Regions from separate parts of the Robertmurraya sp. FSL W8-0741 genome, predicted to be linked through region 1. Evidence: a T-box and tRNA genes for the amino acid it is inferred to sense, from the RefSeq annotation. Region 1 holds a T-box; the other regions hold tRNA genes.
What was found. The T-box of region 1 lies ahead of pheS (phenylalanine--tRNA ligase subunit alpha). A T-box ahead of a tRNA ligase gene usually reads a tRNA of that ligase, here a tRNA-Phe.

Region 1 (3,252 bases):
TTATTATGCGGACGAATACCTGCTGCCATTAATCTTCCCTGCATCCATAATGGAGATGGAGCAATTTTCACATTTTTTATGACTTTCGCTACATATAACGGATTATCTTCATTTGCCTCTACTTTAATAGAAATGTAATCAGTTGCCTTTTCCGCAATTGGTTTCACTGTTGGATTTGGGAGCTTCACTTCGCGGTTTAAAATAGCCGCTACTTCGTAAGCCACTCCAAGCATGCTTAAGCAGTCTCCACGATTTGCTGTTAAGCCAAGCTCCAAAATTTGATCATCCCGTTGTAATTTTTCTAAGGCATCTTCCCCCACCGTTACATCATTGGGAAAAACAAAGATTCCTTCAGAAAATTCCTTTGCGACTAACTTCCCATCTATTCCTAATTCAGATAGGGAACAGATCATACCGTTTGATTCTTCGCCACGAAGCTTTGCTTTTTTGATTTTAAAATTTCCGGGTAACACTGCTCCCACCGTAGCAACTGCTACCTTTTGTCCTTTATCCACGTTTGGTGCACCGCAAATAATTTGCACAGGGTTCTCTTCCCCAATGTCGACTAAGCACTTGTTTAACTTATCTGCATTTGGATGTTGTTCACGCTCAAGGACATGACCGATAACGACACCTTTCAATCCCTCATTCAGTACCTCGACACCTTCAACTTCAATCCCACTGCGCGTAATTTTTTCTGCTAGTTCATCAGGTGTAATTCCTGATAAATTTACATATTCCTGTAGCCATTTATATGAAACAAACATGTTATATCCTCCTTCTTATTCCTTGATCTAATAAATCGCTCAACCTTTGAAAACAATCCAAAAAGCGACAAAAATAACTTGATTTGCTAAGCAACTATTTACAGAAGAAAATTTATTATACTAGTTATAAAAATATCGCTTTTTGTATTAAGCGAACCATTTTAAATTAGTTGAGTTTGAATTGCTTTATGAAACGCGTATCATTCGTGTAGAAATGCCGTATATCATCGATGCCGTATTTCAACATCGCAATTCGTTCTACTCCCATCCCAAAAGCAAATCCTGAATACTTCTTCGAATCAAAGCCAGACATTTCAAGGACATTTGGATGAACCATCCCCGATCCTAATACTTCAATCCAGCCTGTTTGCTTACAAATATTACATCCGTGGCCACCGCATTTGAAGCAAGAAACATCAACCTCTACTGACGGCTCTGTGAACGGGAAAAAGCTTGGACGTAAACGAATTTCACGGTCTTCACCGAATAATTTTTTCGCAAATAATTCAAGTGTCCCTTTTAAATCGCTCATGCGAATATTTTCGTCAACGACAAGGCCTTCAATTTGCATGAATTGGTGAGAATGGGTCGCGTCGTCGCTATCGCGTCTGTATACTTTACCAGGACATATAATTTTTACTGGACCTTTTCCACCATGTTTCTCCATTGTTCTCGCTTGAACAGGAGATGTTTGCGTACGAAGTAATATTTCCTCTGTAATATAAAAGGAATCCTGTGCATCTCGAGCCGGATGACTTTTTGGAAGGTTTAGTGCCTCAAAATTGTAATAATCCTTTTCAACTTCTGGACCTTCTGCAACGGTATAGCCCATGCCAATAAATAAGTCTTCAATCTCTTCCACAATACGAGTAAGCGGGTGATGATTTCCTGTCTGAACAGGTCTTCCCGGAAGAGTTACATCGATTGTCTCCAATGCAAGCCTCGCTTCAACAGCAGCTGCTTCTAAAGCTTGCTGTTTTTCCTCTATTTTGGAAGAAATTAGGTCACGTACCTCATTTGCGAGTGCTCCCATTTTTGGGCGCTCTTCTGCAGAAAGCTTCCCCATTCCTTTTAATACTTCGGTTATTGGACCCTTTTTTCCTAAATAAGAAACGCGAATGTCGTTAAGTTTCTTTAAATCAGCTGCAGCATCAACTGCTTGCAATGCTTCCTCCTGAAGTTCCTTCAATCGTTCTTGCATGTTTAAATCCTCCTTAATTTTTCATAAATTTCCGTTTGTCTGTTCCCCATTGAAAAACAAAAAACCTCTATCCCTGAAGGGACGAGGTTTATGATCGCGGTACCACCCTAATTAGCCACATGTTATGGCTCACTTCATTACGATAACGGCTTTTTAGGCCGATGCATCTTTACACGAAAAATTCATTCTGAATTTTCATGGTCCCGATGCCAACTCAGGAGGTGAACTTCACTTACTTTACCTATAAAAATGCTTTCAGTCTAAGGCATTTTCTCCCTCAATAGTCGAGTAAGTTACTTTTCTCCGTCAAAGTTTTTCATTATGTAATAAGAACAGCGAAAAACAGCTCATTCATCGCCATACAAACTGGAGGGGTCCGTTCTTCCAAACACAATTCATAGTTGACTTATCGTAGAGAGGGAACCTGAAGTTTGCCCGGCTTTGGCAGCTTGCGCTAGACAATTCTCAATGGAGAATTATCGCATCTTATCCTTAAATTATATCGCTGTTAATTATAGTACATTAAAGAAAGGGATTCAAGCCTTCATATAATAGAGCAATATCCCTGCTGCAACTGCCACATTAAGGGATTCGCTTTTCCCAAAGAGTGGAATGTACAAATTCTTTGTTGTCTTCTGCAACAGATCAGGATCGACCCCACTTCCCTCGTTGCCAACGAGAAGGGCAAAGGATGGGGAAGGGCTTATTTCCGTATAAATTTGACCATTTTCTAAAGATGTGCCATATATAGGAATATTTTTAGCTAATAACTTTTCCATCCATTCTTTAAGTGCTCCTCTTACAACTGGTAAATGAAAATGACTTCCTTGGGCTGAACGAATAACCTTTGGGTTATAAATATCGACACTCCCATGCCCAACAATAATTCCATCCATCCCTGCTGCATCTGCTGTACGAATCATCGTTCCTAAATTCCCCGGATCCTGAACAGCATCAATTAGCAAAAACTGCTTCCCTTTAAGTTCTTCAACCTCTTTCTGTGCCTCACAAAGAGCCAAGACACCTTGGGGAGTTTCGGTATCACTCAGTTCTCGAAAGATTTCAGGTGTGACCGTCGTTAAGGAAATAGAACCATAATCCATATGTGGAGGGAGCTCAACCCCCTCACATACGATGATTTCTAATGCTACATCAGCTTTAATTGCTTCTTCAACAAGATGAAATCCTTCGACTAAAAAAGTTCCTGTTTTATCCCGTTCTTTTTTCGTTAAAAGCTTTTTCCATTGCTTAATTTGTCGATTTTGAGCAGATTGTATATATTTC
Region 2 (3,252 bases), 220 kb from region 1:
CAGTCGGTAGAGCATCTGACTTTTAATCAGAGGGTCGAAGGTTCGAGTCCTTCATGGCTCACCAAAGTTCTTACGATGTAGGGAAAAATATCTTTCTTTAATATACGTCAGTAAAAAGAACTTATGATTTTAACATGCGGGTGTGGCGGAATTGGCAGACGCACTAGACTTAGGATCTAGCGCCGCAAGGCGTGGGGGTTCGACTCCCTTCACCCGCACCAAGAAAAAATAATATATCTGCTTTTTTAATCGATTAATTTTGCGGAAGTAGTTCAGTGGTAGAACACCACCTTGCCAAGGTGGGGGTCGCGGGTTCGAATCCCGTCTTCCGCTCCATTTATTAGCCGGGGTGGCGGAACTGGCAGACGCACAGGACTTAAAATCCTGCGGTAGGTGACTACCGTACCGGTTCGATTCCGGTCCTCGGCATTAAAGTTTTTTCACAGTAGTGGAAATGACTGTTATATTGCGCCCGTAGCTCAATTGGATAGAGCGTTTGACTACGGATCAAAAGGTTAGGGGTTCGACTCCTCTCGGGCGCGCCATGTAACGGGAAGTAGCTCAGCTTGGTAGAGCACTTGGTTTGGGACCAAGGGGTCGCAGGTTCGAATCCTGTCTTCCCGACCACTATGCTATAATGATGGGGCCTTAGCTCAGCTGGGAGAGCGCCTGCCTTGCACGCAGGAGGTCAGCGGTTCGATCCCGCTAGGCTCCACCAATAATTATTCACACAACGAAATAAATTGAATATATTCATTCTTATAATGGCTCATAATAAAAGTGAGTATTTATCATATTATATTTGGCGGTGTAGCTCAGCTGGCTAGAGCGTACGGTTCATACCCGTAAGGTCGGGGGTTCGATCCCCTCCGCCGCTACCAATATTTTACCACAAAAGCTTTATTGGACCTTTAGCTCAGCTGGTTAGAGCAGACGGCTCATAACCGTCCGGTCGTAGGTTCGAGTCCTACAAGGTCCACCACTATTTTTTGCATAAGCAAAACAACCTATAATATTTCGGAGGAATACCCAAGTCTGGCTGAAGGGATCGGTCTTGAAAACCGACAGGCGGGTTAAACCGCGCGGGGGTTCGAATCCCTCTTCCTCCGCCATATCACCAATTTTACTATTAGCGCAGGGTGGAGCAACAAGCGTTACTTCACTGAGTAAACTGCGAGTTGTACCGATTGAAGTTCTTCCTCGAGTAAGCATACTGAAATCGGGACAGTCATTAAGCTATCTAGTAGCATGCGCTTATCTAGATATATACTATTAGCGCGGGGTGGAGCAGTCTGGTAGCTCGTCGGGCTCATAACCCGAAGGTCGCAGGTTCAAATCCTGCCTCCGCAATCGAGTAGTTTCAATAAAGTTGAAACTACTTTGGTCCGGTAGTTCAGTTGGTTAGAATGCCTGCCTGTCACGCAGGAGGTCGCGGGTTCGAGTCCCGTCCGGACCGCCATTTACTTACATATGATGGCTCAGTAGCTCAGTCGGTAGAGCACGATGAATAAGCGGCAAGGATAAGCATCCAGCGCACTCATCGAGCATCATCTTGAATCAACTTTCTGAGATGAGGGCGAAGGACATTCGGAAAATGTGTTATAGGAATTTAATATTATTACGGCTCAGTAGCTCAGTCGGTAGAGCAAAGGACTGAAAATCCTTGTGTCGGCGGTTCGATTCCGTCCTGAGCCATCAAAGTTTTTTTACGAAGCATAGTGTAGTAAAAAAACTTTCACTATGCGGGTGTAGTTTAATGGTAAAACCACAGCCACGAGCAAAGCTTCAATGATTTATCAACGAGTTGCCTCGACGATATGACATCCTGAAAAAGCAAGAAGAGTTAGAGGCATGAAAGAAGGCCAAAATAAGGGAAGATAAAATCTAGTATAATTCAATAAAAATGCGGGTGTAGTTTAATGGTAAAACCACAGCCTTCCAAGCTGTTGTCGTGGGTTCGATTCCCATCACCCGCTCCAAAATGGGCCTATAGCTCAGCTGGTTAGAGCGCACGCCTGATAAGCGTGAGGTCGATGGTTCAAGTCCATTTAGGCCCACCATCTTTGCTTTTTTAATTTATGGAAGCTAGAACGCATCGTATTCCGCGGTAGCTCAGTGGTAGAGCAATCGGCTGTTAACCGATCGGTCGTAGGTTCGAATCCTACCCGCGGAGCCATATGGAGAAGTACTCAAGTGGCTGAAGAGGCGCCCCTGCTAAGGGTGTAGGTCGGGTAACCGGCGCGAGGGTTCAAATCCCTCCTTCTCCGCCATTTCTGGCCCGTTGGTCAAGTGGTTAAGACACCGCCCTTTCACGGCGGTAACACGGGTTCGAATCCCGTACGGGTCATAAAAAAAGCTGTTGACATTAGGTCAGCAGTTTTTTTTATCGTACTATACTAATGATACGCTTTTTTTGGCTCTGAAATATTTATTGGGATTTAAAAATAGTTTTAAGGACAAAGCATATAAACTCCCGATTCTGACGAGAATCTAATAAGATTAGAGTAACGACATAACACTATCACTCGTACTTTAGATTAAGGGATAGAGAAGGGGATAAAAGGGCGCTAATGGTAAGATACATCTTCATCATTAGCGCCCTTCTTTCATCGGTTACCGAGCTCTTTTTTCATCCGTGCAATCATTAATAATTCAGCGGCGTCACGTTTATTTAAGCTGTTAAAAATCGTAATTAACTCTTTTGCTTCTGCCGTTAGATTCACTATTTCATTCGAATCTGTGTCGTTAGTGGATCCTGTATTTTTGGAGGGACTGATTGCTGGTTTACCATCCTGGATCACGATATTTCCACTATTAAACGTTGAATCCACTATGTATTCCTCTCCATCTAGCAGCCAATCTGCCGTTACTTCAAATTCCTTGGCAATAGCATAAATGGCTTTGGCGCCAGGTAAAGATTTCTTTTTCTCGCTTTCCCAGTCTCCGACATTTCCAGCGGACACACCAATTCTTTTTGCAAAAGCAGCCTGAGATAATCCATGTTTTTCTCTTAAAAATTTAATTCGTTCTCCAATATTTTCGATGTTTTTCATCAATTTTTTCTCCCTTCGTACGAAAATACGTGTTTATATACGAAAATTCGATTATTTTTGTTGACTCGCACGCAAAAACGTGTATAATTTTAATTAGCAAATGATATTTGTCCACCGGTGCTAAATAGCTGCAAATATTTTTTGTGAAATGAATTTTTGAGTATTCTTAATTTTATTTGTTTGACACCCAAGTTAAAGT
Region 3 (3,252 bases), 2.4 Mb from region 1:
TCATCATTTGTAATTGGTCTAATTATTAAATCATTATCCTGATAACTCACTTCATCACCTAGCTCCCCATTAATAAAACAAATCAAACTCTTCCTTTAAAATGGCATATACCTTTAAATCCCAATATTGCCCTTTTATATACATGCTTTTTCTATTAATTCCTTCAAAAGTCATTCCTGCCTTCTCCATCACTCTTTGCGACGCTATATTCTCAACAAAGCATCTTGCTTGAATGCGCATGAGCTCCATCTGTTCAAAGCCAAATCTAATGATTGCTCTTGCTGCTTCTGTCGTAATTCCTTTCCCCCAATACTCTGGTGCAATCACATAGCCAATTTCTGCATTGTGATGATTCGTACTCCAAGAAACAAAATCAACGGTGCCGATAAAAGAACCCGTTTCTTTATCTTCTATTCCCCACGGAGCAATGTCCTCATTATTATATCGATTAAGGACAAAGTTAATAAATCTCTCGGTATCAGACATACTTCTATGTACATCCCAGGTTACATACTTTGCAACGTCTTCATTACTCGCATATGAAAACATCGCTGCCGTATCTGCTAATGTAACTTTACGAAGAAGTAGTCGTTCTGTTTCAAGCGTCGGCAAATTTTTATAAATATCCCCAATAACCATTCCATTCACTTCTCTCTGTAAAAATTTAAAATTATAATCTTACAATTTAACAGAGAAATATGAATTTTTCAATAGCCATTTTCTAGATCAAAAAAAGATTTAATCAAAAGATTAAATCTTTAAATATCGTATGTATTGGATTAAATGGTGCCGAGGACCGGAATCGAACCGGTACGGTAGTCACCTACCGCAGGATTTTAAGTCCTGTGCGTCTGCCAGTTCCGCCACCCCGGCTAGTTCAAAACTAGCATCTTTATTTTATAAAAATGGAGGCGGCAACCGGATTCGAACCGGTGAATAAAGGTTTTGCAGACCTTGGCCTTACCACTTGGCTATGCCGCCATATTAAATTGGAGCGGAAGACGGGATTCGAACCCGCGACCCCCACCTTGGCAAGGTGGTGTTCTACCACTGAACTACTTCCGCAAATGGCTGGGCTAGCAGGATTCGAACCTACGAATGACGGAGTCAAAGTCCGTTGCCTTACCACTTGGCTATAGCCCATTGATTAAGCAGTGTTTAATAAATCAAATTTAAATGGGGCGATCGATGGGAATCGAACCCACGAGTGTCGGAGCCACAATCCGATGCGTTAACCACTTCGCCACGACCGCCATTATAAAATTGGCAGGGGTAGTAGGAATCGAACCCACACCAAAGGTTTTGGAGACCTTCGTTCTACCTTTAAACTATACCCCTATATTATATATATGTTCAGAGTGTTTCTTTAAGAAGAAAATTATGAATAGCTATTTTGCTTCTTTTTACTACAAAAAGTAGTGGTTCCTTATTTTCACTATTGAGAAAAGGTTGGTGGAGGGGGACGGATTCGAACCGCCGAACCCGAAGGAGCGGATTTACAGTCCGCCGCGTTTAGCCACTTCGCTACCCCTCCAAGGTATATATATTTTATACATTAAAGTTCATTAAATTATAACATATTTTGATATAAAAATGGTGGCTCAGGACGGAATCGAACCGCCGACACAAGGATTTTCAGTCCTTTGCTCTACCGACTGAGCTACTGAGCCATCATGATATTCGTCCTACATATAGTTGGTCATTGTCCTTCGCCCTCATCTCAGAAAGTTAATTCGAGATGATGCTCGATGAGTGCGCTGGATGCTTATCCTTGCCGCTTATTCATCGTGCTCTACCGACTGAGCTACTGAGCCAACATATGTAAAAAGTAAATGGCGGTCCGGACGGGACTCGAACCCGCGACCTCCTGCGTGACAGGCAGGCATTCTAACCAACTGAACTACCGGACCAAAGTAGTTTTCAACTTTGTTGAAACTACTCGATTGCGGAGGCAGGATTTGAACCTGCGACCTTCGGGTTATGAGCCCGACGAGCTACCAGACTGCTCCACCCCGCGATAATAGTATATATCTAGATAAGCACATGCCACTAGATAGCTTAATGACTGTAAAAACAATGGTGGAGGATGACGGGATCGAACCGCCGACCCCCTGCTTGTAAGGCAGGTGCTCTCCCAGCTGAGCTAATCCTCCGGAACTGTTGCAACAAGTGCAACTTTAAATGACCCCTACGGGATTCGAACCCGTGTTACCGCCGTGAAAGGGCGGTGTCTTAACCGCTTGACCAAGGGGCCAGATATAATAATGGCGGAGAGCAAGGGATTTGAACCCTTGAGACAGGTTTTGCCCGCCTACACGATTTCCAATCGTGCTCCTTCGGCCACTCGGACAGCTCTCCTAATGGCTCCGCGGGTAGGATTCGAACCTACGACCGATCGGTTAACAGCCGATTGCTCTACCACTGAGCTACCGCGGAAAATTATTAACTCATTCCTCTAGCTTGATTGCTTCCCGATTGTCCTCATCTCAGAAAGTTGATTCAAGTAGCAGCTCGATGAGTACAACTCGCAGGACATTCAGGATGCTTTGCTCGTTGCTCTACCACTGAGCTACCGCGGAATAAAAAATATATATAGAATATTCGCCCGGCAACGTCCTACTCTCACAAGGGGACAGCCCCTAACTACCATCGGCGCTGAGAAGCTTAACTTCCGTGTTCGGTATGGGAACGGGTGTGACCTTCTCGCCATTATCACCGGACCAATTATTTATTAAGACATATTCTATTATACCGATTTACAGTATTTTTTCAAGAGAAAATTTAGTTTGACTCTGAAAAATACGATTGATAGATATCATTGCATTACAAAATCGCTTTGTACCTTCAAAACTAGATAATGGATGAAGAAGAGAAATTACAGAGAATCTTATCAAGCGGATTTTTTCCACTTTTATTTGGTTAAGTCCTCGAACGATTAGTATCAGTCAGCTCCACATGTCACCATGCTTCCACCTCTGACCTATCAACCTGATCATCTTTCAGGGTTCTTACTAGCTTGCGCTATGGGAAATCTCATCTTGAGGGGGGCTTCATGCTTAGATGCTTTCAGCACTTATCCCTTCCGCACATAGCTACCCAGCGATGCTCTTGGCAGAACAACTGGTACACCAGCGGTGCGTCCATCCCGGTCCTCTCGTACTAAGGACAGCTCCTCTCAAATTTCCTACGCCCACGACGGATAGGGACCGAACTGTCTCACGACGTTCTGAACCCAGCTCGCGTACCGCTTTA

Region 2: it has a tRNA-Phe gene. The T-box ahead of pheS (phenylalanine--tRNA ligase subunit alpha) is inferred to sense a tRNA for this amino acid. The anticodon was not compared.
Region 3: it has a tRNA-Phe gene. The T-box ahead of pheS (phenylalanine--tRNA ligase subunit alpha) is inferred to sense a tRNA for this amino acid. The anticodon was not compared.

Annotation. Positions count from the first base shown of each region.
Region 1 covers NZ_JBBOQG010000001.1:1,737,135-1,740,386, reverse strand. The annotation lists gene pheT (phenylalanine--tRNA ligase subunit beta) at 1-767, opposite strand, end outside; gene pheS (phenylalanine--tRNA ligase subunit alpha) at 934-1,968, opposite strand; T-box leader at 2,043-2,287, opposite strand; gene NST02_RS08415 (TrmH family RNA methyltransferase) at 2,505-3,252, opposite strand, start outside.
Region 2 covers NZ_JBBOQG010000001.1:1,522,066-1,525,317, forward strand. The annotation lists tRNA gene NST02_RS07310 (tRNA-Lys) at 1-64, shown strand, start outside; tRNA gene NST02_RS07315 (tRNA-Leu) at 137-221, shown strand; tRNA gene NST02_RS07320 (tRNA-Gly) at 262-336, shown strand; tRNA gene NST02_RS07325 (tRNA-Leu) at 344-429, shown strand; tRNA gene NST02_RS07330 (tRNA-Arg) at 469-545, shown strand; tRNA gene NST02_RS07335 (tRNA-Pro) at 551-627, shown strand; tRNA gene NST02_RS07340 (tRNA-Ala) at 643-718, shown strand; tRNA gene NST02_RS07345 (tRNA-Met) at 805-881, shown strand; tRNA gene NST02_RS07350 (tRNA-Ile) at 906-982, shown strand; tRNA gene NST02_RS07355 (tRNA-Ser) at 1,020-1,112, shown strand; tRNA gene NST02_RS07360 (tRNA-Met) at 1,277-1,350, shown strand; tRNA gene NST02_RS07365 (tRNA-Asp) at 1,383-1,459, shown strand; tRNA gene NST02_RS07370 (tRNA-Phe) at 1,623-1,695, shown strand; tRNA gene NST02_RS07375 (tRNA-Gly) at 1,906-1,979, shown strand; tRNA gene NST02_RS07380 (tRNA-Ile) at 1,984-2,060, shown strand; tRNA gene NST02_RS07385 (tRNA-Asn) at 2,102-2,176, shown strand; tRNA gene NST02_RS07390 (tRNA-Ser) at 2,180-2,270, shown strand; tRNA gene NST02_RS07395 (tRNA-Glu) at 2,276-2,347, shown strand; gene NST02_RS07400 (helix-turn-helix domain-containing protein) at 2,607-3,053, opposite strand.
Region 3 covers NZ_JBBOQG010000001.1:4,129,458-4,132,709, forward strand. The annotation lists gene NST02_RS20100 (GNAT family N-acetyltransferase) at 1-50, opposite strand, end outside; gene NST02_RS20105 (GNAT family N-acetyltransferase) at 70-639, opposite strand; tRNA gene NST02_RS20110 (tRNA-Leu) at 785-873, opposite strand; tRNA gene NST02_RS20115 (tRNA-Cys) at 907-981, opposite strand; tRNA gene NST02_RS20120 (tRNA-Gly) at 991-1,065, opposite strand; tRNA gene NST02_RS20125 (tRNA-Gln) at 1,069-1,143, opposite strand; tRNA gene NST02_RS20130 (tRNA-His) at 1,178-1,253, opposite strand; tRNA gene NST02_RS20135 (tRNA-Trp) at 1,265-1,338, opposite strand; tRNA gene NST02_RS20140 (tRNA-Tyr) at 1,451-1,534, opposite strand; tRNA gene NST02_RS20145 (tRNA-Phe) at 1,595-1,670, opposite strand; tRNA gene NST02_RS20150 (tRNA-Asp) at 1,834-1,910, opposite strand; tRNA gene NST02_RS20155 (tRNA-Met) at 1,944-2,017, opposite strand; tRNA gene NST02_RS20160 (tRNA-Val) at 2,078-2,153, opposite strand; tRNA gene NST02_RS20165 (tRNA-Glu) at 2,183-2,254, opposite strand; tRNA gene NST02_RS20170 (tRNA-Ser) at 2,266-2,358, opposite strand; tRNA gene NST02_RS20175 (tRNA-Asn) at 2,362-2,436, opposite strand; rRNA gene rrf (5S ribosomal RNA) at 2,604-2,720, opposite strand; rRNA gene NST02_RS20185 (23S ribosomal RNA) at 2,916-3,252, opposite strand, start outside.